Regions from separate parts of the Pseudoalteromonas sp. SA25 genome, predicted to be linked through region 1. Evidence: predicted binding sites of a transcription regulator. Region 1 holds the regulator's gene; each other region holds the start of a gene.
The links. The regulator sigma-54, encoded in region 1, starts transcription at its own class of promoters, with help from an activator protein. The targets are predictions, from matches to a motif close to GTTGGCACGNNNNTNGNNT.
Positions count from the first base shown of each region.

Region 2: a site for sigma-54 is predicted at 2,717-2,735, ahead of GQR45_RS19385 (EF-hand domain-containing protein). Genes of this name have one in related genera too.
Region 3: a site for sigma-54 is predicted at 1,374-1,392, ahead of GQR45_RS15965 (flagellar basal body rod protein FlgF). Genes of this name have one in related genera too.

Region 1 is NZ_WTKV01000001.1:53,848-64,087, forward strand. It holds gene GQR45_RS00280 (ABC transporter substrate-binding protein) at 1-313, opposite strand, end outside; gene mlaD (outer membrane lipid asymmetry maintenance protein MlaD) at 319-867, opposite strand; gene mlaE (lipid asymmetry maintenance ABC transporter permease subunit MlaE) at 881-1,660, opposite strand; gene GQR45_RS00295 (ATP-binding cassette domain-containing protein) at 1,660-2,475, opposite strand; gene GQR45_RS00300 (calcium/sodium antiporter) at 2,731-3,699, shown strand; gene GQR45_RS00305 (KpsF/GutQ family sugar-phosphate isomerase) at 3,703-4,674, shown strand; gene kdsC (3-deoxy-manno-octulosonate-8-phosphatase KdsC) at 4,675-5,226, shown strand; gene lptC (LPS export ABC transporter periplasmic protein LptC) at 5,223-5,777, shown strand; gene lptA (lipopolysaccharide transport periplasmic protein LptA) at 5,767-6,306, shown strand; gene lptB (LPS export ABC transporter ATP-binding protein) at 6,309-7,034, shown strand; gene GQR45_RS00330 (RNA polymerase factor sigma-54) at 7,104-8,603, shown strand; gene hpf (ribosome hibernation promoting factor) at 8,629-8,916, shown strand; gene ptsN (PTS IIA-like nitrogen regulatory protein PtsN) at 8,921-9,373, shown strand; gene rapZ (RNase adapter RapZ) at 9,392-10,237, shown strand.
Region 2 is NZ_WTKV01000031.1:4,336-14,575, reverse strand. It holds gene GQR45_RS19400 (YigZ family protein) at 1-98, shown strand, start outside; gene GQR45_RS19395 (TrkH family potassium uptake protein) at 195-1,646, shown strand; gene GQR45_RS19390 (flagellar brake protein) at 1,691-2,350, shown strand; gene GQR45_RS19385 (EF-hand domain-containing protein) at 2,816-3,028, shown strand; gene GQR45_RS19380 (calmodulin) at 3,168-3,380, shown strand; gene GQR45_RS19375 (calmodulin) at 3,458-3,673, shown strand; gene trkA (Trk system potassium transporter TrkA) at 3,755-5,131, opposite strand; gene rsmB (16S rRNA (cytosine(967)-C(5))-methyltransferase RsmB) at 5,218-6,513, opposite strand; gene fmt (methionyl-tRNA formyltransferase) at 6,506-7,459, opposite strand; gene def (peptide deformylase) at 7,484-7,987, opposite strand; gene GQR45_RS19350 (LysM peptidoglycan-binding domain-containing protein) at 8,106-9,224, shown strand; gene dprA (DNA-processing protein DprA) at 9,256-10,240, shown strand, end outside.
Region 3 is NZ_WTKV01000021.1:8,151-18,390, forward strand. It holds gene flgG (flagellar basal-body rod protein FlgG) at 1-572, opposite strand, end outside; gene GQR45_RS15965 (flagellar basal body rod protein FlgF) at 594-1,337, opposite strand; gene flgE (flagellar hook protein FlgE) at 1,495-2,865, opposite strand; gene GQR45_RS15975 (flagellar hook assembly protein FlgD) at 2,925-3,605, opposite strand; gene flgC (flagellar basal body rod protein FlgC) at 3,619-4,050, opposite strand; gene flgB (flagellar basal body rod protein FlgB) at 4,056-4,463, opposite strand; gene GQR45_RS15990 (protein-glutamate O-methyltransferase CheR) at 4,609-5,439, opposite strand; gene GQR45_RS15995 (chemotaxis protein CheV) at 5,460-6,392, opposite strand; gene flgA (flagellar basal body P-ring formation chaperone FlgA) at 6,533-7,240, shown strand; gene flgM (flagellar biosynthesis anti-sigma factor FlgM) at 7,317-7,637, shown strand; gene GQR45_RS16010 (flagellar protein FlgN) at 7,630-8,061, shown strand; gene GQR45_RS16015 (LPP20 family lipoprotein) at 8,661-9,119, opposite strand; gene GQR45_RS16020 (flagellar assembly protein FlgT) at 9,260-10,240, shown strand, end outside.

The sequences.
Region 1 (10,240 bases):
GAATTTCTTTAATTGCTTTGGCTTTTTCAGCTTCGTCGGTAATTGCACGTACTTTAGATACTTCACTACCTAGTACGCGAAGTGCTGCATATTTGTAGTCGATATAAGGCATTAATTCTTCTTCAACGATTACGCGAAGATGCTCTTGATTTTTAACAATTAATGGCTGATCTTTTTTAATACGTGCAAATGTATTATCGGCAACTTGGCGTACCATTTTATTTGGATCAACCAATTTAACATCTGCTGCACTTACGCTTTGAGTTAGCGTCATTGTGCCAATTGCTACAATAGCTAAAAACTTTTTCAACATAATAATTACTCACTACCTTGGTTGAATAAAAACTGCCCGATTAATTCTTCAAGTACAATGGCAGACTTAGTATCAGTAATTGAATCGCCATCACCTAGTGCTTTACTTTCCACACCAAATAAATCGTCAATTGCTTCATCTTGCTTGTTTTCAGTCACTGTTTCGCCTAAACAACGTTGTTTAGCCGAATCTGGAGAAATGACAGGGTGAATACCTAAGTACTGCTCACCTAAAATACCCGACGTTAAAATAGAAATTGAGCTTGTGTCTGAAAAGCGACATAAGTACTGTGCATCAATAGTCATATTAACGACTGGTAAAAATTCTTGTGGGTGAACATAAATTGATTCAACACGACCAATTACAACACCACCTACTTTTACCGGTGCACGCGCTTTTAACGAGCCGATGTTTTCAAACTTGGCATTAAGCGTATATGTTTCGCCAGAGCCACTAATACCTGAATTGGCAACTTTAAGTGCAAGCATTGCAAAAGCTAAAATGCCAAGTGCTACAAAAAAACCAACTAAAATTTCTAATTTCCGTGAATTCATTATCTATACCCTATTAGCTGGTAAACATTACCGCTGTCAAAATAAAGTCAAAACCTAAAACTGCTAATGACGAATGAACAACCGTTTCGGTGGTTGCTTTGCTGATCCCTTCTGAGGTCGGCACACAGTCATATCCTTTATAAAGCGCAATCCAGGTCACCACTATGGCAAATACAAAACTCTTAATAATACCGTTTAGTATGTCTTGCTGAAACGACACTTGTGATTGCATGATTGACCAAAAACTACCTGTATCAACCCCCAGCCAATCTACACCCACTAAATGAGCGCCTATGATTGCTACGGCTGAAAATATCAATGCAAGCAATGGCATGCTTATAAAACCCGCCCAAAAGCGCGGTGCAATAATACGTTTTAGCGGATCGATTGCCATCATCTCAAGTGATGAAAGTTGCTCTGTTGCTTTCATTAAGCCAATTTCAGCAGTCAATGCGCTACCTGCGCGTCCTGCAAATAGTAATGCAGTAACAACTGGGCCCAGTTCTCGCAATAAACTCAGTGCCACTAACGGCCCTAAACTATCCTCAGCGCCATAACCAACTAATACGGTGTAACCTTGTAAAGCCAATACCATGCCGATAAACAAACCCGACACCATGATAATGAGTAACGATTGCGAACCCACCATATAAAGTTGGCGAACAAGTAACGGTGTGCCTTTTTTAAAATTAGGAACATGCGCAAGCGCACTAAACAGCATATAAGCCGAACGGCCAAGAGCCGCAAAACGTCCTAGCGTTTTATGCCCTAGCTTTTGAAATAAATCCAACATTATGCTTTTTCTCCAAGCAGTTCATCTGCATAAGCTTGAGCCGGAAAATGAAATGGTACTGGACCATCCGACAAGCCTTTTAAAAACTGTTGAACTAAAGGAGATTCATGATTGCGCATTTCATCAGGAGTACCACAACCAATTACACCTTGATCGGCGATAATTATAACGTGATCGGCAATACTCATTACCTCTGTCACATCGTGTGTCACAATTAAAGACGATAAACTCAATACTTCGTTAAGCGACTTAATTAGCTTGACCAATACGCCCATCGAAATAGGATCTTGTCCTGCAAATGGTTCATCGTACATGATTAGCTCTGGATCAAGTGCTATAGCGCGCGCAAGTGCAGCACGTCTTGCCATACCGCCCGATAACTCAGAGGGCATTAAATCTTTAGCGCCACGTAGCCCAACCGCTTGCAATTTCATTAATACAACTAATCGGATAAGGTCTTCACTTAGCTTTGTGTGCTCTCTTATAGGAAACGCAATATTGTCAAATACTGACATATCAGTAAACAGCGCACCACTTTGAAAAAGCATGCTCATTTTAGTACGTGCTTCGTATAACTCTTTACGAGACATTTTAGGAATGCTGCCACCTTCAAATAAAATATCACCTGAATCTGGTTTAAGCTGACCACCAATTAAACGCAACATAGTGGTTTTGCCAATTCCGCTTGGCCCCATGATCGCAGTAATTTTACCTTTAGGAACGCTAAAACTCATATTTTTATATATAGTTCTATTGCCTCTCGAAAAGCTAACATCCTTGACTTCTACTATTGATTGCGACAAGTCGCTCTCCATAAAAATGTTCACTAGTGCACCTATTTTAAAGCTTTTTTGTCAAAGATGGAAAAAACAATTCGTAAGATTTTGTAATACACCCATGAAAAGGATTATAAGACTCGCTCAAAACAGCTTAACCCCGGCTTAAATTTTTAAATTAACTGTTTAAAAGCAGCATTGTTACGTAGTTGACCTTACTCTTTTATTTATACTTTCATCTTGGCTTTTGTTACTATTCGCGCCATCCGTATTTTGTATAACTGGCTTAACACAATGGTTACCTCGTTTGTTATTTTAATTCTTGGTTTTGCAGCTCTTGTTTGGAGTGCAGACAGGTTTGTTTATGGCGCTGCGGCTCTTGCTAAAAACTTTGGTGTACCTACACTTATTGTTGGTTTAACCGTGGTAGCTATGGGCTCTTCAGCACCCGAAATGATGGTTTCAGCCTCTGCCGCGTTGGCTAATAAAACCGACACAGCCGTTGGTAATGCTGTTGGCTCTAATATTACAAACATTTTACTTGTGTTAGGTATCACAGCTCTATTTCGCCCTCTTTCAGTTTCATCAAGTACATTAAAACGCGAAATGCCATTGGTAATGCTCGTATCTTTAGTTACTTGGTATGTGTTCTCAGATAACTACTTTTCATTTAATGAAGGTGTTGCGCTTTTGGTTGGCTTTATCGTATTCATCGGTGGGTTAATTATTGTATCTATGCGTGCGAAAAACCAAGATGATCCATTTGTGTCAGAAGCCTGCGACGACGTCCCTAACGATGTACCTACGAAAAAAGCGGTATTTTGGTTAGTTGTCGGCATGATACTCCTACCTGTTAGTTCTCATTTTTTAATAGGTTCGGCTGTCGATATTGCTAAATACTTCGGCTTAAGCGACTTAGTCATTGGCTTAACAATTATTGCCATCGGTACTAGTTTGCCTGAACTTGCCGCTTCGGTTGCAGGTGTACTTAAAAATGAAGATGATTTAGCACTAGGTAATATTGTTGGCTCAAACATATTTAATATTCTAGCGGTATTACCACTTGCCGGTATTATTAACCCTTCTGCCATTGACCCATCATTAGTAAGCCGAGACGTATTAATTATGATTGGTGCAACACTTGCTCTCATTATTATGTCATTGAACTTTAGAGGCACCCAACGTATCAATAGAGTAGAAGGCGGCTTATTGCTAATAGCGTTTTTAGGTTACCAAGGGTATATTTTTAGTCAAGTAGGGTAAATGATGGCAACGCTAAATTTTATTGAACAAGGCCTTCGCGTTTTAGATGTTGAGCGCCAAGCACTTAGTGATATTGCACAATATGTAGATGAAAATTTTCATAACGCGTGCCAATTAATGTACGACTGCGAAGGCCGTATTATTGTCATTGGTATGGGTAAATCAGGTCATATTGGCAATAAAATAGCGGCAACCCTTGCAAGTACTGGCAGTCCAGCATTTTTTGTTCACCCTGGTGAAGCAAGTCATGGTGATTTAGGTATGATCACTAAAAATGACGTGGTTATGCTTATTTCCAATTCAGGGGAGACCAGCGAAGTTTTAAATATCATTCCGGTTTTAAAACGACTTGGTGCCAAAATGATAGCGATGACTGGCAATACGCAATCAACCATGGCGACCCTTGCTAATGTACATGTGTGTATTAAAGTAGAAAAAGAAGCCTGTTCATTGGGTCTAGCTCCTACATCAAGTACCACTGCAACGCTTGCGATGGGCGATGCCATGGCAGTTGCATTATTAGAAGCTCGCGGGTTTACAGCTGATGACTTCGCGCTATCTCACCCAGGTGGTAGTTTAGGCAAGCGTTTATTACTTACTTTAAAAGATGTTATGCACAGCGGCGCAAATACACCTATTATTAGCGTTTCACAAACAGTTAAAGACGCCCTCATTGAAATGTCTGCTAAAGGTTTAGGTATGACAGCCATTGTTGATGAAAATCAGCAGCTCGTGGGATTATTTACCGATGGCGATTTGCGTCGTATTTTAGAGCAAAGAATTGATATTCATACAACACAAATAGATGTTGTTATGACTAAGTCATGTACTACGGCTACGCAAGATATTTTGGCTGCTGAAGCGCTTAATATTATGGAACACAAACGTATAAATGGCTTAATCGTCGTCAATGAGAAAAACCAACCTATTGGCGCATTAAACATGCAAGACCTATTAAAAGCAGGAGTGTTATAAATGCAATTTGAAGAACTCTATCAACCGCTGAGCGATGATGCAAAAGCACGCGCTAAAAAAGTAAAGCTACTTATATGCGATATTGATGGTGTATTTTCTGATGGCCGTATTTATCTTGGTAATCAAGGTGAAGAGCTAAAAGCATTTAATACAAAAGATGGTTTTGGCATTAAAGCGCTTATAAACAGTGGCTTTGAAGTGGCTGTAATTACTGGTCGTCATTCACAAATAGTGCAACAACGTATGAGCAGCTTAACCGTACAGCATATTTATCAAGGCCAAGAAAATAAGCTCATTGCCTATCAAGAATTAAAAGACAAACTCAACCTTAGCGATGAACAAATTGCTTATATCGGTGATGATGGTCCTGACATGCCCGTTATGGAATTAGTCGGCTTTGCTGTTGCAGTAAATGATGCCCATCCACTTATTAAACGTTTATCACACTATGTAACGCAAATGCCTGGCGGCTTTGGTGCAGTAAGAGAGCTCACCGACTTGCTCATGCTTGAAAATGGTAAAGCATTGACTACACAAGGCACTAGTTCATGAATGCAGCGCGCATAATATTAAGCGTTTTATTCATTAGCTGTATGGTTTGGCTTTGGTACCCTTATTTTACACAAACAAATATTGTGCCTCAGACTGAGCCTGAAGTTATTGCCAAGCCTGATTACATAGCCATAGAACTCAAACAAACAGCCTATGACGAACAAGGTAAAATTAGTCACAAAGTCACTGCGGCTAAAATGGAGCTATATCAACAATTAGGTTTTACGTTTTTTGAAAAACCTATTTTTACTTTATATAACGAAAAGCAAACGTGGCAAATAAATGCAGACGAAGCAACATTATACGAAGACAAACAATTAATTTTAGAAGGCAATGTGGTTGCCAAAAACTTAACCGATAACGCCATGATAGACAAAATCAATGCTGATAATATTCAGGTAGATATAAAGCTATTAACAATGCGTTCGGAGCAACCCGTTATCATCACTGGACCCAATTTAAAAATCACTGGTAAAGGCCTAGAAGCCGACTTAAAAACCGAAGTGATAAAACTAATTAACCATACGCGAACCATATATTATGACCAATAAAATATTAAAATCACTTATTATTCCTACACTTATACTAGCGTTTAATAGTGGTGCTGCAGAGCAAAACACGCAACCGACTGCAAATCAAATTTCAATAAGTGCCGACAAGCAAGAAGGTCAATTAAAAGCTAATGTCGGGATTTTTGAGAAAAACGTTGAAATTATTCACGGTAACCGCCGTATCACAGCCGACCGCTTAGAAGTACATAAACGCGATGAACTTGGTGATAATAAACAATTATTAATTGCTACAGGTAGCCCTGCGCACTTTGAAGAAAAGCAATCAGATGGCACAACTATGAGCGCCAGTGCTGACGAAGTACGTTATGATGTATCTAAGCGTTTTTTAACGCTTGTTGGTAATGCACAAGTATCGCAAGCGGGACAAAAAATAAATGCTAAAAGCATTACCTACGATATAGAGCAGCAGCTAATCAGTGCCGAAAAAGATGAAAACTCAACTGACCGCGTTCACACAATTTTAGTGCCAATCGAGACTAAAAAAAGTAAAAAAAGCGACAAAGGTTAACCATGAGCACATTAAAAGCAGAGCTATTAGCAAAGAGCTATAAAGGCCGTGAAGTTGTAAAAAACGTCGGCCTTGAAGTCAAAGCTGGCAGTATTGTTGGCTTACTTGGCCCTAACGGCGCAGGTAAAACCACCACGTTTTATATGATAGTAGGACTTGTACCTAGCGACAAAGGTAAAATATCGATAGACGATAACGATATTACTCTTTTACCTATGCATAGTCGTGCTAGATTAGGCATTGGCTACTTACCGCAAGAGTCTTCAATATTCAGAAAGCTGACTGTTTATCAAAACTTAATGGCCATTTTAGAAACGCGCAAAGAGTTAAATAAACAAGCTAGAGAAGACACTCTCGATAAATTATTAGATGAATTTAGCATACAACACATTCGCGATAGCCAAGGTATGGCATTGTCAGGTGGCGAACGTCGTCGTGTTGAAATAGCACGTGCGCTGGCAGCAGATCCTAAATTTATATTACTGGATGAACCATTTGCAGGTGTTGACCCTATTTCGGTATTAGACATAAAGAAAATAATAGAACATCTTAAAAATCGTGGGATTGGTGTATTAATTACCGATCATAACGTAAGAGAAACCCTTGATGTTTGTGAAAAAGCCTACATTGTTTCTCATGGGGAGCTGATTGCATCAGGTACTCCAGAACACGTATTAAATGATAAAACAGTACGCGATGTTTACTTAGGCGAGCAATTTAGGCTGTAACATTTACGCCATGTCTTTAAGCATCTGCTAGTATTAATTATAACAACATAAAAGGATTGTTAGAGATACATGAGGCAATCACTACAGCTGCGCATGGGCCAGCAACTTACAATGACTCCACAGCTGCAACAAGCTATTCGTTTGTTGCAACTCAGTACATTGGATCTCCAGCAAGAAATACAAGAAGCTCTCGACAGCAACCCGCTATTAGAGGTTGAAGAAGCAGACTATTCAGAAGACGCTGCAGGTAAAAACGAGCAAAAAGCAGATACAGATGACATAACTGTTAGCGCATCTGCCGATGATGCTCCAAGCGAATACGAACAAGATAGTGGTGAAGCACTTGCAAAAGACACGCTAAGTGACGACATGGCTATGGATGTTAGTTGGGATGAGTACATGAGTGCCGCCCCAGCAGCATCATCGGGTCCGATGCCTGAAGACGAATCAATATACCAAGGTGCCTCTACTGAAACGCTCCATGAGTATTTAATGTGGCAGTTACAACTAACGCCATTTAGCCCTACAGACGAAGCTATTGCTATTGCTATTGTAGAAGCCGTCGATGATTCAGGTATTTTAACACTAAGCTGCGAAGAGATTTTAGAAAGCTTTAATCAAGAAAACGAAGATGATAACGAAGTCGAACTTGATGAAATTGAAGCTGTATTAAAACGCATCCAGCTGTTTGATCCTGTTGGTATTGCTGCACGTAGTTTACAAGAGTGTTTGTGTATTCAGCTTAACCAGTTTGATAAAGAAACACCTTACATTAATGAAACAAAAATGATTTTAACCGAGCATATTGATTTATTAGCTGCTCGTGACTATCGTACATTAATGAAGAAAACTAAGCTCAAAGAAGAAGAGCTTAAAGAAGTAATGACATTAATACATACTCTTAGCCCTAAACCTGCAGATACTATTGTAAGAGAAGAGTCTGAGTATGTTATTCCTGATGTGTCAGTTAAAAAAATTAAAGGCCGCTGGGTTGTTGAGTTAAACCCAGATAGCATGCCTAAAATTCGTGTTAATAGCCAATACGCGGCAATGTCTCGCACTGTAAAATCCAGTGGTGACAGCCAGTTTATTCGCTCGCATTTACAAGAAGCTAAATGGTTTATTAAAAGCTTAGAAAGTAGAAACGACACGCTATTAAAAGTAACAAATTGTATTGTTAAGCAACAACAAGGCTTTTTTGAACACGGTCCTGAAGCCATGAAACCAATGGTTTTAAATGATGTTGCTGAAATGGTAGAAATGCACGAATCAACAATTTCGCGCGTAACAACCCAAAAGTATATGCACACACCCCGTGGTATATTTGAGCTTAAATATTTTTTCTCAAGCCATGTAAGCACCGAAAACGGTGGTGAATGTTCATCTACAGCAATCCGTGCGCTTATCCGAAAATTAATCGCAGCAGAAAACTCAGCAAAACCATTGAGTGATAGCAAAATAGCGGATATATTGGCTGAGCAAGGAATTAAAGTAGCGAGACGTACAATCGCAAAATACCGCGAATCTCTGGCTATTCCACCGTCAAATCAACGTAAAAGTTTGATTTAAGACGCAAAAAAAGAGGGTAATGCTTATGCAACTAAACTTAACTGGTCGTCACGTAGAATTAACCGATTCACTAAGAGACTATATTAATACCAAATTTGCGAAGCTAGAAAGACACTCTGATCATATTAATAATGTTCATGTCATTCTCGATGTAGAAAAATTAAATCAAAAAGCAGAAGCCACCATACACGTAAGCGGTGCTGAGCTATTTGCCTCTACAGAACATCAAGATATGTATGCCGCCATTGACTCGTTGATCGACAAGCTCGATCGACAAGTAATTAAACACAAAGAGAAGCTTGCTCGACACTAATATGATGAAATTAAGCTCACTTATATGCCAGGACTGCAGCAAAGCTGCGGTCCTTTTTAATAGCAAAAAAAGAATTTTAGAGTTCATTAGCGAACTTGCTCACGACAAACTTCCGTATTTACCGCAACAAGATATTCTTAATGCTTTAATGAGCAGAGAGAAACTCGGTAGTACAGGTATAGGGCGTGGCATTGCCATTCCTCATGGAAGAATGAGCGGTGCAGAAGAGCCTTTGGCTTTAGTACTCGTTAGCGAAACTCCAATAAATTTTGATGCAATCGATAATCGCCCTGTTGATATTTTCGTCGCACTCATCGTACCAGATGGCGATAACCAGCAGCACTTAAAGACTCTAGCAACCATTGCTGATAAACTAAACAACAAAGATTTTTGTAAACAGTTACGCAGTGCAAAATCAGATACTGAGCTTTACCAAGTTATTGTCAATCAATCATAGTTTTATAAAGGGTGTTAAATGGAGTTAATTATCATAAGCGGTCGCTCTGGTTCTGGAAAGTCGGTTGCTTTACGCGTTGTAGAAGATTTAGGTTATTATTGCGTAGATAATATTCCAGTTAACTTGCTTCCTTCATTAGTTCGCAGTGTGTCTGATAGCTATGATAAAATTGCTGTTAGCATTGATGTGCGTAACATCCCTAAGCAACAAGATGAATTTAACGATATTCTTGAATACTTGCCTGGCTTTGCAAAACCTACTTTATTTTATTTAGATAGCGACGATCAAACATTGATCAAACGTTTTTCTGAAACTCGTAGATTACACCCACTATCAATTGACTCGTTGCCTCTTGATTTAGCCATCAAAAAAGAAAAAGAATTACTTGATGTATTAATCACCCGCGCCGACTTTATGATAGATACAACTGATTTGAGTGTTCATCAACTTGCTGAATCTATTCGTGAAAAGATTTTAGGTAAAAAAGATAAGCAACTGATTGTCACGTTTGAATCGTTTGGTTTTAAATACGGTATACCAAAAGAAGCAGATTACGTATTTGATGCACGCTTTTTACCCAATCCACATTGGGAACCTGAATTAAAACCTTTAAATGGGTTAGATCAACCTGTTAAAGATTATTTGGCCAATCACAGCATAGTGCAAAAATTCACATGGCAAATTCAAACATTTGTACAAACATGGTTACCGCACTTAGAGCGAAATAACCGCAGTTATTTAACCATTGCTATTGGGTGTACAGGCGGACAACATCGCTCTGTATATTTAGCGCAAACTATCGGTGAAAGTTTTGCAATGACACATCCCAATGTGAAAATTCGCCATCGCGAACAAGAAAAATAATAT
Region 2 (10,240 bases), on a different contig from region 1:
AATGGGTGATTACAATAGATAGCCGCGAAGCTCAGCAAGCAATCAAAGATATTTTTGATTTAAGTCACGGCGCAGTTGAGTTAACTATTAAAGAGTAATAACCTACACAAATTGCATGTAATGCATACTGACCCTATTTAATTTGGCTGATACTACTCAGCCTGAATTTACTAATAATAAAAGCGACAAGCTAAATGCAATTTCGTACCATCATAAAAATTCTTGGCCAACTTGTTGCGCTGTTTAGTATTACCATGGTGCCTCCGGCACTGGTGTCTTTAATATATAAAGACGGTGGTGGTGTTCCTTTTGTTTTAGCATTTATCTTTAGTGTTGTTATTGGCATGATGGCTTATTACCCAAACCGCCATGAAAACGGTGACTTAAAAGCACGTGAAGGCTTTTTAATTGTTGTTTTGTTTTGGTTGGTACTTGGGGCGTTTGCGTCATTGCCGCTTATATTTTTACAAGAACCTAATTTATCGCTCGCCGATGCGGTGTTTGAAGCATTCTCTGGCTTAACAACCACCGGCGCTACAGTACTTACCGGTATTGAGTATTTACCCAAATCGGTATTGTTTTATCGCCAGCAACTCCAGTGGTTTGGTGGTATGGGTATAATCGTACTCGCTGTTGCTATACTCCCCATGCTAGGTGTTGGTGGTATGCAGTTATATCGCGCTGAAATACCTGGGCCTGTAAAAGATTCCAAAATGACCCCGCGAATTGCCGATACAGCAAAGCACCTTTGGTATATTTATGTGTCGCTGACTATTGCTTGTATGCTGGCTTATTGGGCAGCAGGTATGGAGTGGTTTGATGCTATATGTCATGCATTCTCAACGGTGGCGATAGGTGGTTTTTCTACTTATGATGCTTCCATGGGGCACTTTGACAGCCCTGTAATTAACTTTATTTGTGTGTTCTTTTTAATTATTGCCGCTGTTAACTTCTCCCTGCACTACGCTGCAGTGGCGAGTCGAAACGTACAAGTTTATATTCGAGACCCTGAGTTTAAGGTGTTTTTGTGTATTCAATTAGCGCTGGTGGTTATTTGTTTTACCGTACTTTCCTCTAACGAAATATTTGCTAATGGCGATGAAACCCTCGATCAGGCGTTATTTCAGGCTGTTTCTATGAGTACAACAGCAGGCTTTGCTACTGATAACTTTTCAACATGGCCTTTGTTTTTACCTATTTTACTTATATTTTCGAGCTTTATTGGTGGCTGTGCAGGCTCTACTGGTGGTGGTATGAAAGTAGTGCGCGTGTTCTTACTGTACTTGCAGGGTGTGCGTGAGCTTAATCGTTTGGTGCACCCACGGGCTATATATTCAATCAAGCTGGGTCGAAAGGCGTTGCCAGACAAAGTAGTAGAAGCCGTGTGGGGATTTTTCTCTGCATATGCGTTGGTGTTTATTATTATTATGTTAGCGCTTATGGGCACGGGTATGGATAACATAACTGCGTTCTCAGCCACTGCGGCTTGTTTAAATAACTTAGGTCCAGGTCTGGGAGATGTAGCATCGCATTATGGCGCTATAACCGATGGTGCTAAATGGTTGCTTACCATTGCAATGGTGTTTGGTCGTTTAGAAATATTTACTTTATTAGTGTTATTTACGCCTACTTTTTGGCGTGGATAAACGAGCGGCTTAAGTTTTAAATTACGAACTATTGGGAAAGGGATATGCCAACAAATTTAGAAAAGCTAAAGCATATAAGTGTAGGCAGCTTAGTCGACCTAGAAATATTAACACCTACAAGCAGTAAGCGTGTTAAAACTGAATTAGTTGGTTTACTCGATAAACAGTTTATTATTTTAAATTATCCCAATGCAAAGCGTTTACCTGCGGCGAGTGACTATTTAAGTGATGGCGTAATGGTTGTTGTAAGAGCGCTTATTGAAGGTAGTGGTGGGCAAGTTATTGCGTTTCGCCAGCAAATTATGTCGGTAGCCTCTCATCCCGCTAAACTCGTGTTTATAAACTTTCCAAAGCAAGTGCAGTTATTTGCGCTACGCTCACAAACACGCATACCTACCTTATTACCTGCAAAGCTAAAACTAAGTGACGATAGGGTACTTGAAGGCCTTATTAAAGACATTTCACTCACTGGTGTAATGTTTGATATTAGAGGCGATCAGCAAGTTGAAAGTATTAAAGATATGCAATGCACTGTCGTACTTAATAGCAGTGATAAAGATTTTGAAGGTGAAATTTGCAGTGTTAAAGAGCATGCCGCAGGCGTGCACTGTGGAATTAAGCTACTAGCAAGCGAGGATGAAATGAAAGCCTTTATGAAAGAGCATTTTATAGACCCTTCTGCGCTTGAGCCTACCGTTGAATAAATAGGTTTTCGCTTATTTGCAACAAAAAGGCATTTTATGTCAGTATTTATAAAATGTTTTTTCTCTCTTTCATAATTAAAATTATTATTTAAATAAAACAATTGATTACGTATTGTTTTTTACAGCTTGTTTTTTGTTATTAAAGCTACCTCGTTAAAATTTATCTCAATTATTATTTTAAATCCCTCCTTTTAAAACCGTACATTTAAAAATGTATCTTTTTATATAAACATAACTATATGTTTTTAATGACTTTAATATCATCTCTTTAAAACGTGTTGCTAAAGGGCAACAATAACTATTCTAAAAACGCCTTCTTGTTGTACGTTTTATATTTAACTTATTGAAAATTAATAGCTTTTAAATGTTGGCATCTAAGTTGTAATAGTCTAAGTGTACTGAACGAAATCGTGATTCAAAGTGAAATACTTAATCGCACACACATAAATTTGAAGGATACATATTATGAAAAGTATTAATAAAACTTTAGCACTTATCGCTATTGCATCTTCTTCAGCCGCTTTTGCTGCAACAGATTTTGACACACTGGATGTAGACGGCAGTGGCACAATTAGCCAAGCAGAAGCATCAGTAGATGCAAAGCTAATGAGCATGTTTTCTGAGCTTGATACTGACCAAAATGGTGAGTTATCAAAAGAAGAATTTTCAGAAGCTTAATTAAAAAGTATTTATCCTGAGTTGCCAAAGACACCTAAGTAGGCAAGGGAGCTTACGAAAGAGGATAACAATGAAGTGAAAAATTACGTTTTAAGTTAAACGAAGCAATTTTTTTGATAGAACATTGAAGGATTAAGTTATGAAACATTTAAATAAAGCATTAGCACTTATAGTACTAGCATCTTCTTCCGCTGCATTTGCAGCATCAGATTTTGACAGCCTTGATATCGATGGTAGCGGCACAATTAGCCCAAGCGAAGCGGCAGTCGATACAGATTTAATGGCTGAATTTATTGAGCTAGATACCGACGGTAGCGGCGAGCTTTCTAAAGAAGAATTCGCTAACTACTAATTAATCTTTTCAGATTAAACATTTTTCACAGTCAGGGATCTTTGAAAAGGACTTCCCATATTACTAGGAATATTATTATGAAAACATTCAATACAACACTTGCAGTTATCGTTTTAGCATCTTCATCAGCAGCATATGCCGCAGTAGATTTTGCCTCTTTTGATGCAGATGGTAACGGTGCTATTACAATGGAAGAAGCAAAGGTTAACCCTCAGCTTGTAAAGATTTTTGATGATTTGGATACTGATGGTAATGGTGAAATCTCTAAAGAAGAGTTTTCAAAAGTACAGTAATCAATATTTAAGCATACTCCATTAAAGCCGCCTTAGTCAGCGGCTTTTTTGTGTATTAAATTAACTAATTAGAGTAACTAGTTAAAGGAATATAGCACTTACTTGGAATAGTTTTTCTACAACGGTAATGTGTTTTTTGTCGATTAAAAACATGATGACATGATCGCCCGACATAATAATTGTATCATCGTGAGCTATCAACACATCGTCATTACGTACTATTGCCCCAATGGTTGTACCTGCAGGAAGTTTTATGTCGGCAATCGCGCGCCCAACAACTTTAGATGTGTTTTCATCACCATGAGCAACCGCTTCAATGGCTTCTGCTGCGCCTTTACGCAGTGAATACACGTTAACAATATCACCACGGCGTACGTGCGTTAATAACGCTGATATAGTTGCTTGTTGTGGCGATATGGCAATATCTATTTCGCCGCCTTGTACCAAATCAACGTAAGCTCCACGTTGAATAAGTACCATGGTTTTTTGTGCGCCCATACGTTTTGCAAGCATGGCCGACATAATGTTTGCTTCATCGTCGTTGGTTACGGCAATAAATACATCGACTTGTTCAATATGCTCTTCTGAGAGCAGTTCTTGATCAGATGCGTCACCACAAAAAACGACCGTGTTATCGAGCATTTCTGAGAGTTGCTCGGCACGTTCTTTACTGCGTTCAATTAGTTTAACGGTGTGGTTTTTTTCAAGTGAGCGGGCAAGGCCTGCCCCAATGTTACCGCCACCAGCTATCATAATTTTTTTGTACGAACGCTCAAGTTTTTGTAGCTCGTTCATTACTGCGCGTATATGTTTTGTAGCGGCAATAAAGAATACTTCGTCATCGGCTTCAATAACGGTGGTACCCAGTGGTTTGATTGCTTTACCTTGACGATAAATAGCGGCAACACGAGTTTCTACATTAGGAATATGTTCTTTAAGTGCAGATAACGCATAACCTACTAATAAACCCCCATAGTAAGCTTTTACGGCTACTAACGAGAGCATGCCATCAGCAAACTGCAATACTTGCAGAGCACCAGGGTAGTCAATTAGACGGCGAATATACTTAGTGACCAGTGCTTCGGGAGCAATGTAATGATCGATTGGTAAATCATCGTTTTGAAATAGTTTTTCGCGGTATTTTAAATATTGCTCTGAGCGAATGCGGGCAATTTTAGTGGGCGTTTTAAAAATACTGTACGCCACTTGGCATGCAACCATGTTCACTTCATCTGAACTGGTTACCGCTATAATCATATCGGCATCTTCAGCGCCTGCACGGCGTAATACATCAGGGTGCGCGCTGTGGCCCATAACCCCTTGTAAGTCGTACTTATCTTGAAGTTCACGTAATCGGTTACCGTCTATATCAACAACGGTAATTTCGTTTTGTTCGCCAACTAAGTTTTCAGCAAGCGTAGCACCAACTTGCCCGGCACCGAGTATAATTATTTTCATTATTTACCCGTGGTATTGATCATAATTTAATTAAAAAAATAGCCATTTAATGTTTCATAAATGGCTAACTATTTAGTGTACGGCTATTAGGCTTTTTTAACTAGCTTAGCGTAATAAAATCCATCACTTTCACCGGGCAGTAACTGCAAACCTGGAGTTGTTACGGTATCATTTTCGTGTAGAGGTATATGTTCTACATCATCGTTATTAGCTAAAAACTTAGCAACTTGCTGTTGGTTTTCTTGTGGAAGAACCGAACACGTAGCATATACCAATGTGCCACCTGGTTTTAACAGTGGCCAAATGCTATCAAGAATATCGTTTTGTAACTTAGCTAAGTCTTCGATATCTGATGCGCGACGTAACCATTTTATATCAGGGTGACGGCGAATTACGCCAGTGGCTGAACAAGGCACATCAAGCAAAATACGATCAAATAATTTTTCGTCCCACCAGGTATGTGGTTGCGATGCATCGCCGCATTGTAGGTCTGCACCTAAGCCAATACGAGTTAAGTTTTGCTTAACACGTTCAAGGCGAGTTGAGTCGCTATCAAGTGCAAGTACATCAGCATCAGCAAGCTCTAATATATGACATGTTTTTCCGCCAGGGGCGGCACAGGCATCTAAAATATAGTCATCTGCTTTAGGTTCTAAAAAGCGGGCTGCCAACTGTGCTGCAGCATCTTGTACTGAACATGCACCTGTATCAAACTCAGGCAACGAAAATACATCACGTGGTTTGGCAAGCTTAATCCCATCAATAAAGTCAGGGTTTAAGGTGTGTTCAATATCGTTAGCGCTAAGCATTTCGCTGTATTCTTGCGTGCTAAATTGTGCTTGGTTTACACGAAGCCACATAGGTGCTTGTTGCTGGTTTTCTTCAAGTAGTGCTTCCCAGCTATCTGGGTAGGCTGTTTGCACCTGTTTAATAAACCAATTTGGATGGTTGTATAAACATACCGGAATAAGCTTCGCTTTTTCTTCAAGCTCTGCTTGTTGGCGCTGAAAACTACGTAAAATGGCGTTTATCAGCCCTTTTAATCCTAAAGCGCGCAGTTGAGCCAGTGCGTTTACAGTTTCTGAAATTGCAGCATGTGGTGGTACGCGCATATGCTGCAGTTGATAAATACCTACGTATAATAAAAACTGAAATATTCTACGTTTACCTTTTAATGGCTGCTCTACTAAGTGTTGGCAGTAATTTTCAAGGCTCGGTAAGTAGCGTAAAACGCCATAACAAATTTGCTGTAGCAACGCTTTATCTTTAGGCGGCAAGCCTTGGCTTGCAAATGGAAGTTCTTGATTAAGCGATGCGCCTTTATCAACTACGTTATATAAAGTTTCAGCGGCCAGCGCTCGTACGTTTGGAACATTACTCATTGTTTTCGCCTAATATTGTGCCAGGGGTAACCCAGTCACTACGACCATTTAAAAAGTCGTTAATTGCCATTGGTTTTTTACCTTGCGGCTGTAATTGCGTAATACATAAAGCGTGTTCGCCACACGCCACTACTACGCCATTCTTATCGCTTGATAAAATTTGCCCAGGATCACCTGATTGCAGCACAACCTGCGCTTGATAAATCTTTACTGTTTGCCCACCCATTTGGGTAAAGCACACTGGCCATGGATTAAAAGAGCGAATGTTTCGCTCAATTTGCAGTGCACTCATTGACCAATCGATATTAGCTTCCTCTTTAGAAAGCTTTTTAGCGTAGTTAGCAAGTTCATCATTTTGAGGTTCAGGGGTGAGCTCGCCATTAGCTAATTTATTAATGGTTTCAATTAACGCGTCTGGACCTAGCTCAGCAAGCTTTGTATATAAACTAGCGCTAGTTTCTGTCGTGCTAATAGGGCAGCGACTGATATGTAGCATATCGCCGGTATCTAGCCCTTCATCCATTTGCATTATTGTTACGCCGGTTTGTTCATCACCTGCCCAAATTGCGCGTTGAATAGGTGCAGCGCCGCGCCAGCGCGGTAATATAGAGCCATGCACATTTAAACAACCCAAACGTGGGGCTTCTAATATAGCTTTAGGTAAAATTAAGCCATACGCTACAACAATCATAATGTCGGCATTTAAGCTTGTTAGCTCTGCTAGTGCTTCATCATTTTTTAATGACTGTGGCTGAAAAACCGGTAAGTTGTGCTCAAGCCCTAGCGCTTTCACTTCACTGGCTTTTAATTTTTTACCACGACCTGCAGGGCGATCTGGCTGGCTATATACACCCACTATTTGGTGTTCGCTTTGTATCAGCGCTTGTAAATGACGTGCTGCAAAGTCCGGCGTACCGGCAAATATAATGCGTAATGGTTGAGTCACTGAGTTTTCCTAAGGTACTTATTACTAATCTGCAAATTTAGCTTCTTTTTCAAGCTTTTTACGAATACGTTGGCGCTTTAATGGAGATAAGTAGTCAATGAACAGCTTACCTTGAAGGTGATCTAGTTCGTGTTGAATACAAATAGCCAGTAATTCATCTGCATCTAGTACAAACTCTTCACCGTTTTCGTTAAGTGCAGCGACTGTTACTGTTTCAGCGCGGTCTACTTTTGCATACGAGTTAGGTACTGATAAACAGCCTTCTTCGCTAACGGTAGAGCCGTCTTTTTTAATGATTTGTGGATTAATTAATACCAGTGGCTCGTCGCGCTCTTCTGATACATCAATAACAACGATTCGTTGATGAATATCTACTTGCGTGGCTGCAAGTCCAATGCCATTTTCATCGTACATTGTCTCTAGCATGTCTTTTACAATTTGGCGTACTGTGTCGTCAACTTGTGCAACATCTTTTGCTATAGTACGTAAACGTTCATCTGGAAATCTTAAAACTTCTAACCTAGCCATAGTTACCTTTTTCACTTGTGCTTAATTTAGGGTATTGTATGCTCTTATTTTAGCCATTCGCGTTCACCTTTAACAGGTTTTGGGCAATAATAATGAAAAAACAATACAAGGAAGCTCAATGAAATCTCCATTACTTGCAATCATGCTTACGTTAAGTGCTGCGTTTCCCGCAATTGCTGACGTGCTTAAAATAAAAAAAGATGCACCAAAACAGTATGTTGTAAAAAAAGGCGATACACTTTGGGATATTTCTGGCATCTATTTAGATGAGCCTTGGCTATGGCCTGAACTTTGGCAAATGAATCCACAAATTGACAACCCGCACCTAATTTACCCCGGTGATGCATTAGCGCTGATATACGATGCAGATGGAAACCCACGTTTAGTGATTAATAAAGGATATAGAAAGCTATCTCCTCAGGGTCGTATTACACCAAAAGGGCGTAATGCTATTACTACTTTGCCGCTTGAAATGATCAAACCGTATATCAGTTACGAGCAAGCAATGAATAGTGACGATATTAAAGGCAAACCTTATATTTTAGGTGCTAACGAAAATACTAAAACACAAACGTTAGGCCATATTTTATATGTTAAAGGCGACTTACAAGTACATAAGGCATATGCCATTTACCATAAAGGTGATCCTTACACTGATTTAACCGGTGAAGTGTTAGCAACGCGTGCATCTTACGTGGGTATCGCACGTGCGTTTAGAGCGGGTGATGAACACAATGGTGTGCCTTCGTCATTACGTGTTGAGTCTGTTAAACGAGAAATTCAGCAAGGCGATTTTTTAATGCCGGCAATGGAAGGTCAAATGCTTCCTGCGTACTTTAATATTCACCGTCCTTCTGAGCCCGTAACAGGGAATATTATTGCTTCCCCACGACAAGTTAGAGAATTCAGCACAATGGATGTTGTAGTGCTAAACTTAGGCAGTGAACAAAACATAGAAGCGGGTCATGTATTAGATCTAGAACGTCAATCGCCAACGGTTATTGATGGTCCTCGTGGCCCTCGTTACCCAGAAGATTCTAGTAAATACGAGAAGCTTTTATCTGATGTGAGCCAATTATTTGGTGATGAGTCTGACGAAGAGAGCACAACGTGGACTATGCCTAAAGAAAAAGTTGGCGAGCTAATTGTCTTTAAAGTGTATGACAAAATAAGTTATGCATTAATAACTAAAAACCAGCACCCAATTCGCATTGGAGATATTGCAGTTATTCATTAATAAGTAGCGAGTCGGTGCTCTAGGAGAGAGCATGGATCAGTCATCTGGCAAGCTAGCCCACTGGCTTGCCTTTTATATGTGTAAAGGGTTGGGTATCAAAACCCTTTTAGCACTATCTACAAATTATTCCCTTGGGTCGTTATTCGACTTACCTCATGACAAGCTTTTACAGCTTGGATTAACCGCTAATCAGGCGAGTAATTTACTCAACACCAATTGGCAACAAGTCAGCCATTATGAGCAACTAATTACGCTGCACAACATTACGGTTGTCTGTATTTTTGATGCGCTTTATCCAGAAGATCTCCGACAGATTGCCAGTGCGCCTTTATTACTATTTTGTAGGGGAGATGTCTCGTTATTATCTACTCCACAAATTGCAATTGTAGGGAGTCGTAATGCCACACCTACCGGGCTTGAAATAGCATCAGAATTTGCATACGAGTTAACTTTAGCGGGTATTACAGTTACCTCAGGTATGGCACGGGGAATAGATGGAGCAGCACATAAGGGCTCTCTTGCTGGTACGGGTAAAACCATAGCGGTGCTTGGTACTGGGGTTGATATTTACTACCCTAAACGCCATAAACTATTAACAGACCAAGTTTTAGAAAGCGGCCTGTTGGTGAGTGAGTTTTTACCAGGGGCAGCTGCTCATGCGCATAACTTTCCGCGCCGAAATCGTATTATTTCTGGGTTATCGTTGGGAGTGCTTATTGTTGAGGCTGAAATTAAAAGCGGTTCGTTAATTACAGTACGTTATGCGCTTGAACAAAATAAAGAGGTATTTGCAGTACCGGGTTCTATTAAAAACCCGTTAGCGCAGGCAAGTCACTTTTTAATAAAGCAAGGTGCTAAGCTGGTAGAAAACGTGGCTGACATTCTTGATGAGGTGAGTTTTACTTACGACAATAATGTATGTAACAAAGAGCAGCCTATTCAGGCAAATTCTCAATGCGAGGTTTTAAATAGTATTGGCTTTGAAGTCACCAGCGTAGACGACATTGTACGTCGCG
Region 3 (10,240 bases), on a different contig from region 1:
TTTTGACCAATTGGCTCAAGACCCGATGGATTAATAAAATCACTAATAGTAAGCTGACCAATGACCACGTTATCGGCTTGGCCTGCAACACGTACAGATACTTCGCCGTCTTGCGAAACCGTAATTGATTGCGCGTCATCAGGTACATTCATTTCTGGCTGAATAACGTAACCTGCGCCCGATGTTACAATTCGGCCATCGCCATCGGTAGTAAACTGGCCGTTGCGCGAGTAAGCAATATTGCCATCTGGTTGCAGTACTTCAAAAAAGCCTTCACCAGAAATCATCCAATCTAGTGAGTTTTCGGTGGTCAACATGTTGCCTTGCGTAAACTCTTTTTGGTTAGCTACAACTTTAGCACCCGCACCTAACATTAAGCCCGATGGCATTTCGGTATCTTGCGATGAACGACCACCTGGTTGATTAATATTTTGATAAAGTAAATCTTCAAATATAGCGCGGCTTTTTTTGTAACCTACGGTACTCGCATTCGCTAAATTATTTGAGATAACCGATATATCGGTTTGTTGAGCGTCTAGCCCAGTTTTACTGATCCACAATGCTGGATTCATAATCGTGTCCCCATTTTAAAGTTAAACTATGCGTAATAACTGATCTTGACGCTCGTCAATTTCTTCAGCTGTTTTCATTAATTTCACTTGTAATTCAAATTGGCGCTGGTGGCTTATCATGTCGACCATTTCGTGAACAGGGTTCACATTCGACATTTCAAGCGAACCACTTAAAACTTTTACATTGGCAGAGGTATCTACAGTTACATTTGCTTTTGGTCTAAATAAACCATCGTTACCTTTTTCGAGCTGTGAGCTATTTGCTTCTACTACTCTAAGCGTGTCTATTTCTTCTAAAAAGTTAGCTGGAGCGCCTTGTGGTCGAACTTGAATAGCGCCATCTTGGCTAAACCCTATTTTTTCGACTGGGACGGGTAAAATAACAGGTCCCCCTTCGCCAATAACTTGACGACCATGGCTGGTTACGAGCATGCCTTGAGCAGTAACGTTTAACGTACCCACTTTTGTGTAAGCTTCATTACCGGAGGCATCTTGCACAGCAAGCCATGCGTTATCGCTCATCGCGATATCTAAGTCGCGCCCGGTTTGAACAATGCCACCCGATACCATGTTTGAACCCGGACGCTCTTGCATTGAAAATACACGTGTAGGCAAACCTTCGCCAAACGCTTGCATTGAACGCGCCTGCGCAAAGTCAGCTTTAAAACCCGTTGTATTTGCATTTGCCAAATTATTGGCTTTTAAAGCAAGCCCTTGTAGGCTTTGCTTAGCGCCAGAGGCCGCAATGTAGACCATTTTGTCCATAGTATCGACTCACATAAAAAATCTCTGAACTTATAAATGCAAAATAGGTGCCAGATTAAATTTGACGCAACATTGAGAGGTATTTAGAAGGGCTTACAAAGAGGACTTATAAAAAAGGCTGCAAAAATGCAGCCTAATATATTTAATGGGGTTTAGCTTATCGAATCTGCAAAATACTTTGCTGAATAGTTGAGTTAACTTCAAGCGCACGTGAGTTTGCTTGGTAATTACGCTGTGCAGTAATTAAGTCTACGAGTTCATTAGTAAGGTTTGTATTTGATTGCTCAAGCGCTGATGAGTTAATTCCACCAAATGTACCCGAACCAGCTTCACCCGCTACAGGTTCACCTGAATCAATACTTTGCTTCCAGCTTGTATCACCTACTTGTGATAACCCTTGTGAATTTGGAAAACGTACCATAGCCACTTGGCCTAGGAATGTTGAGTCACCATTACTGTAAGAAGCGACAATTTTACCGTCTGTTCCTATATCAATTCCGGCTAAACGACCAACCGTTGAGCCATCTTGATCGAGTGCTTTTACTTCAAAACCACTTGAATACTGAGTTGGGATACGTCCTGCCGTGTTATTTTCATCGCGCCAGTTAAGCTCAATACCAGTACCAGGGAAAGTTGCACCATTGTCTAGTAATGTTGATAAACCAGCGCCAGAACCCGCTGGTAGTAATATTTCATCAAAAGTAGTTGTATTTGTATTTGCCACACCACCTGTTGTTGATGGCAAACCACTTGAGTTAAAACCTAGGGTAGTCAGTGGTGTATAAGGTGTCGTTGTTTGTTCTCCACCAGTTGTGCCATCAACTACTTTGCCATCGAGTGTTGCGTATACTTCCCAACTGTTATCTGTACCACCTGCTGCGGCATCATCTTCTTTAGCAAAAAAGTATTGTAAGATGTGCGGCTCACCTAGTGAATCATATACTGTTGTTGACGTAGATGAGTTATAAGTACCACTAGACGTAGGGTCAAAATCTAGACCTGATGGATCCGCCGTTGCATCTAAGTTAAACGACAAAAATACATTTTCTGTTGCGCGAGGAGAACCAGACGAATCAGGGATTTGAATTGGATCAGTTGTGCTCAAACTTACCGACGTTGTATCACCTGTAGATGAATCAACAGGGAATGCTTGTAAAAAGTTACCTTTTGCGTCAACCATAAAGTTATCTTGGTTAAGCTTAAATGCACCCGCACGTGTATATGTTAAATCTTGCGAAGATAAATCGTCGGTCATCGCAAAATAACCTTCACCAGTGATTGCTAAATCAAGTGAGTTATTTGTAAATTGTAGTGAGCCTTGGTGAAACTGCTGCGCAACCATGGTTGTTTGCACACCGTCACCATTTTTAGTCTTACCAGAGCTAAACACTGATGAAGCGTAAACATCGGCAAACTCAGCGCGTGACTCTTTAAAACCTGTGGTATTAACGTTTGCAATATTATTTGCCGTTACGTCTAAATCTTTTTGCGCGGCAGCAAGGCCGGTTAATGCAATATTGAAGCTCATAATTCACCTCTAACCTGTTAGTCTGTGGCCTGCTAGCAGGCGAAAAATACTAAAATTTATTACGCGATTTCTGCTACATCTGTCAGCCTAACCGCACCTTCTTTAGTGTTAATAATAATGCCACTTGAGCCATTAATATTAACGCTTTCAATGTTCTTGAATGTAGCAATGGGCAAGCTTGAAAATTCGCCGTCAGTACTTCCTTCGGCGGTTACTGAGTATTCACCTTCAGGTAAACGCTCACCGGCTTCATTTTTGCCATCCCACGCAAAACGTACTGCACCTGCTGATTGAGAACCCATATCAATAGTTCTCACTAGCTGACCTGATGCATCTGTCACTTTAATTTTTAAGTTATCAACGGCTTCTTCTGCCACTGCAGAGCCTCTGGCATCACCCGTTTCATTTAAATCCAGGGTGTTTGACTCAAGTAAAGCTTGCTTGCCAACAAGTGTTGATGCTTGCAATGCTGAATTTGATGTCATAGAAGACGCTAAGCTATCAAAATTTGAATTTAAATCGCTGATGCCTTGCGCCATTGTGAAACTAGTCATTTGCGCAATCATTTGATCGTTATCCGCAGGGTTACTGGGATCCTGAAACGATAATTGCTGAGTTAACAAAGAGAAAAAGTCTTCTTGTGTTAACGCATCACTCTCATTGTCGCTGGTCGCTACTTGCGATTCTTGCCAGCGTATAGAGTCTAAATAGGATGAAGATGTACTAATATCGTTACTCATAACCTACCCTCGGTTACCGCTGCCCTAGCAACAGTGTTTTACTTAGCATTTGCTTTGCTGCATCAGCAACTTGCACGTTTGTTTGGTAAGAACGAGAGGCAGAAATCATATTTGCCATCTCCTCTACAACATTGACGTTGGGTTTATAGATATAGCCATTTTCATCCGCACTTGGATGGTTTGGGTTATATTCAATTTGTAATGGTGCATTACTTTCAACAATGCCCAAAACCTTAACACCAACTGCGGAGCCCTGTTGGTTACTTACTGATGCTGAAGCCTTTGTTAGCTCAGCCGCAAATACAGGTTGGCGCGCTCGGTACGTTTTGTCTTGAGATGAACTAATGGTATTAGCATTAGAAATATTACTAGCTGTAGTATTTAAGCGAACGTTTTGTGCGCTCATACCCGAACCTGCAATATCGAAAACATTATATAAACTCATAATTTTTATCCTTGACTACCGAGAGCTTTATTCAGGCCTTTAAATTTGCCGCTTAAAAATTGCAAGCTGGCCTGATACTCCATAGCATTCTGTGTATACAAGTTTCGTTCCACTTGTATATCAACCGAGTTACCATCACCTGTATCTGATTGATTTGGCATACGAAATGATTCTGAACTGCCCATACTATGAGTACCTCCACCAATGTGTTTATCATTAGTTCTTACCATAGTATTGCCGCTTTGCTGGGTTGACCTTGCCGCTTTTAATGCAGAGGCAAAATCAATATCTTTTGCTTTATAGCCAGGCGTATCAGCGTTAGCTATATTAGTTGCAATTAATTCAGCTCGCTGTGAACGGATCAACATGGCTTGCGGATGCACACCTAATGCTTTATCAAAACTGATAGCCATAACCTTCTCCAAAAAATTGACTTACCCATGAATAAAGCAAAAAATAAGCCATTAATATTAGGAAGTGTTATATTTTTATAAGACTATGTATCTAAATAGAAAAACGACGCTTGGTGCGTCGTTTTAGGGAAATGAATTAACTTAGTTATTTCTTTTGATAAATGATACCGGGGTTGCATCTAACCATATCAAATTCAGTACTTAGACCAGTTAGGGACTCTGACGCTCCTAAAAATAAGTACCCTTTTGGGTTTAATGCTTGTGCAAACTGATTAATAATTTTAGCTTTTATTTCAGGCGCAAAGTAAATAAGTACATTACGGCAAAAAATAATATCAAACTTGCCCATTAACGCGTAAGAATCAAGCAAATTCAGGTGCCTAAAACTAACTTGTTTTTTTATTGTATCGTTTACTTGTGCCATACCATTGCCGCTGTCTTTAAAAAACTTTTTACGACGCTCTGCAGATAACCCTCTGGCAAGTGCAAGCGCGTCATATTCTGCATTTTTACACATATCAAGCATGGTATTAGATATGTCGGTACCAATAATTTGTGCACCCATACGAAGCACACCAGGTTGCTTAGTATTAAATTCAGCTACTGACATAGCTATTGAATAGGGTTCTTGTCCTGATGAGCTGGCAGCAGACCAAATTTTTAAAGGCCTTCTTAAGTCTTTAAACTCAGGAAAAAGCTTATTTTGGAGCAACTCAAACGGGTATTGATCTCTAAACCACAACGTTTCGTTTGTGGTCATTGCATCAACCACTGCGGCTCTTAATTGCCGCTCGTGAGGCCCGAGAGTTTTACTAACCAACTCCGATAAAGATCCCACATTAAATAGAGTCATTAACGGAGCAAGTCGGCTTTTAACTAAATACTGTTTGTTTTCACCTAAAACAATGCCGCATTGCTGCTCTAAAAACGAACGAAACTGGTCGTATTCACTTTGCTGCAAATCTTTATTATTCAAGTTAGTAGCACCTATTTTTGTTAATCACAATGAACCCACTTTTTAACCGCTGTTGCTAATTCGTCTGGGTTAAATTTAGCAATAAAGTCATCTGCCCCGACTTTTTCAATCATAGCCTGGTTAAAAACACCACTCAAAGAGGTATGCAAAATAACATGCAAAGGTGCAAGTTTGGGATCTGCTTTTATTTCAGCTGTTAAGGTATAGCCGTCCATTTCTGGCATTTCAACGTCTGAGATAAGTAACGCTACTCGCTCAGTAATATCGTTTTTACAATCAAGCTCTGCTATTTCTTTTAATCTTATAAGTGCTTCTTTACCATTTTTGGCAAGCTCTGTTTGCACGCCTAACGGCTCTAGGGCACGTTTAACTTGATTACGCGCAACAGCAGAGTCGTCTGCAATAAATACGATACGTTCGCCTAAATCTTTTTGAATATCGCCGCTTTGTGCAACTTCAGCACTTACTTCTGTGTTTACTGGGCAAATTTCGTTGAGAATTTTTTCTACATCGAGAATTTCGACTAATTCATTTTCGATTTCGGTCACTGCTGTTAAATATGAATAACGTCCGGCGCCTGATGGCGGTGGCATTATTTTTTCCCAATTCATATTTACAATACGTTCAACTCCGCCCACTAAAAACCCTTGCACAGAGCGATTGTATTCAGCAATGATTATAAAGCTGTCTTTAATGTTGTCGATTGGGCGCCCACCTACAGCCATTGATAAATCAATAACCGAAATAGTTTGACCACGAATATGTGCAACACCACGAATATACGGATTAGATTTTGGCATGCTTGTTAGTGGAGGGCATTGCAGCACTTCTCTCACTTTAAATACATTAATACCAAAACGCTGACGCCCTCTGAGCTTAAATAAAAGTAATTCTAGGCGGTTCTGCCCAACCAACTGTGTGCGTTGGTTTACTGAGTCTAAAATGCCTGCCATTCAAATCTCCTAAAGAAAACAAATAATACGGAACGATAATTGCTTTCTATTTATAAAGCTACATAACATCGCGGGTGCGTCTACTTTTTGACGCAAAATATTTATACCCTGTTTTAAACCATAAGCATAGTCGAAACATTATGAGTTTGTTAAAAAAAATCAGAAGATACAGTGTTTTTTATTTTGTTACTAGCTTGTGCTTTGTATTCCCTTTGCAAGCTAAAGTGTTTAGTAAAGATTTATTACAAGACATGGCCGTTGCTTATATAGCTAAGCAGATTGGTACATTGCAAAATACTAATACTCAATTAAGTGCACTGCCTTTAGATAGTCGCATTCCTGATCGTGTCTGTAATACTGAGCTTGAATTATCAACATCCGATGAGCCACCATTTAACCGCCAAGTAACCTTACAAGCCAAGTGCAATGATGCGCAAACGTGGGCTCAATACGTTCATGTAAGAGTTGTTGAAATGGCTCCAGTTGTTGTTGCTACTGCTAATTTAACCCGCGGTGAAGTAATAACTAAATCGCATTTAAGTATTGAAATGAAACCAACTCACTTTGTACGAATACAGTACTTAGATGACCCCACAATGCTAATAGGCAGCAGAAGTAAACGAAATATTAGAAGTGGTATGCCAGTATTACTAAACCAAATTTGTATGGTGTGTAAAGGTGACTCTGTTAATATTTACGCCAACCTAAGAGGCCTTAGAATTAAGACCACTGGTATTGCTTTAGAAGACGGTACTTTGGGCGAACAGATACAAATAAAAAACAAAAAATCAGGTAAAGTTTTAAATGCGCGAGTAGATGGTGTAGAGTCTGTCCAGGTGAATATTTAATTTAGATTTATACTAAAGTATCCTACGTATATGCCGATAACATGGCATAAGTTGGGTAATATACGGGTTTATTATTATGGTTAATCAAGTTAATGGCAGTAATCAACAAGCTAATGCGTTAACAAATGCAAAGCAACAACAAGTTGATTTAAAAAAAGATAACGCAAATACACAAGCGACGCAGACTCCTTCGCCTAAAGCAGCAAGTGACTCTGTAAGCTTGACGCCGCAAGCGCAGCAATTAAAAACGCTTCAAGATAAAGCACAGCAATCGTCTGGCTTTGATAGCGATAAAGTTGCTGAGCTTAAAAAAGCAATAACCGAAGGTAAATATCAAGTGGACAGTGAAAAGCTTGCTAAAAACTTAGCTGATTTTGAGTTTAACGTGTATGGCTGATCATAATAGTTTAATTAGCGTAAAACTAAACCAACAAGTAAGTTGTTTAGACTCTTTGCACGCGCTATTAAACGACGAGCTTACTGCTATTGCCTCACGACGTGGTGCTGGTTTAAAAGAAATTACCCAACAAAAAATGTCTTTTTTAACTAAGTTAAGCACTCTAGATAAAGAGCTAAGTAAGCTAATTGCCAGTAACGATACACAAAATCCTGAAATATCTGAGCTAATAAGCCAAGTTAAAACTCAACTTGCGCAATGCCAAAAACAAAATAATGTTAATGCTCATGCTGCCCGTCAAGCGCAACTTAGTGTTAAACAATTAAAAGAGATATTAATTGGCGCACCAACGTCAATGACCTACGACCAAGCCGGTAAATCTGTAAATACCGAGAGTAAACTGGTTCGTAATTTAAAAGCTTAAGCCCAAGATTTTACATTAAAAAAGCCTTATTGATTTATCAATAAGGCTTTTTTAATGTCCTTTATTCTTAAATTTCGTCATAAATAATATCAATTTTCTTAATAATGTAAGCCCCCTTAATAAATAATTAAGAGGGCTCTATTAATATTAAATATCCGTTTGATTATTACTACTTTCAATTAAGTGTTTAATCATCTCTTCCGATTGATTTTGTACATCAACCGCAGGTGCTGCTGCATCAATGCTTCCCCCGCTTTGGGCTGGAGTATAAGCAATTGCAGAGCCTTCATCCTCAACCAGTGTATTTAGCGCTATAAGCTGCTCTGCATCTTCATCAATGATTACGTCATTAATATTAAGCGGTTTTGCACCGTTTGATCTGGTGTTGATAGACCACTCAAGTTACCTAAATCAATCGTGTCAGTACTTAATACGTTGTTGCTTGAAAGCAGGTAAAACCTTTGTTATTGAACGATCTAAAATAAGTGGCAATAAAATACATCTGTTGAGCACTACGCAATCTGCTTAAAAATTAATCCTAACAACAGCATAGCACTCAATATAAGAGGATAAGATATTTTGAATAACTTTTTTAATGATTAGTAATAAGTTACTTTTTTAACTTCGCGTGGCTTTACTTCACCTATGTATAAATCGTGCACACGCTTCATATTAAGCTCAAGCTCGGTCACGTAAGTGTCATCTACTGCGTAAGTTTTAATTATTTGTGCACCTTTAATAAGCCCCTGCACTTTACTTTCTAAGTAATCGTCTTGAGCAATTGAACCTTCCACCGTTGTTCCGGCGGTAATTTTTTGCCCATATACTTGCTCAGTAAGCTCGCGGTAAGCCTCAAGCTTAGAAGCCTTAATTGCCATAAGTTGTTTTTGCGACGCGTTAGCGCCTTTTTGCAAGCTAATAGGTGCATACCCTATCGCTTTTAAAACGGGGTAATTATTTGGCTCTACATATTTATATTCAACATGCTTATCAAAAACGCTGCTACAACCACCTAAGGTTAAACACCCAAGTGTAATAAGTAATGAAATTGCTCGCATAGCATTTAGCCCTTGTATAGTAATTAGCAGTACATATGCACGTTTAATGCCATTTATAGCATTACTAATAATTACCAAATAACATTGGTACAGTCCTTGCTATACCTGGTTAATAGCTAACGTTTAATTGGAGTAAAAGTATGAAGTCGTTTTTATCATTGGCATTTGCAGGGTTAAGTGCAACGGCATTATTAACTTTCTCCCCTTTTACTAAAGCGCAGTGGTATGAATCAACAGGCCATGCGAACGTTCAAAATGGTGATACGAGCGCAGCTAAATCTGCCGCTATAAAAGATGCGATTACACAAGCGCTAGTGTTCTCTGGCGCACGGGTTAGCTCTGTACAAACCCTGGTAGATGGCGTGTTAATGCAAGATCAGCTAAAAATTAGCAGCCACGGCGAAATTCAAAAAATTGAACTGATCAGCGAAAATAAATACGACAATAAATTTGCCGTTACATTACGACTCGATATTTTTTCTCAAACAGAGCAATGCCCACAAAATAGTTTTAATAAGTTTGTGGCCGTTACACAAAGCCAACTTGTTCATCGTGAACACGCCAAAATGGGTCAAATATTTGACGTAAGCAAAGCGATTAGCAAAAATATTTTTACTTCCCTGCAAAAATCAAAAATGAGCGCAGTACCTATTGCTTACTATAATAATGCAATAAGCGTTGATAAATACTTTTCGCAGCAGCACGACTATTCAAATGCCCAATTAGAAGAAATATCTTCGCGCAGTAACGCTCAATATGTTCTGCTTAGCCAAATAACCAGCCTTTCGACTAGCGACAAACTCAATAACGATTATGCATTTTGGCAAGACGAGGCGTATGAGCGCAGTTACAACATTGAGTTTGCACTGTTTGATGGCACTACCTATGAGCAACTTTGGCAAAATAGTTACCATACTCAAGCAATTTGGCCATTTGAAAAAACAACCATAGTTGATGTTAATAGTGATAGATTTTGGCAATCGCCTTATGGGCAAAGCATAACCGATATCAACCAAGCAGTAAGTTATGACATTCAAGCAGCCATGGCGTGTTTACCTACTCAAGGTAAAATAATGCATATGGAAAATAGCAAAATCGTTATTAACTTGGGTAAAGCTCAT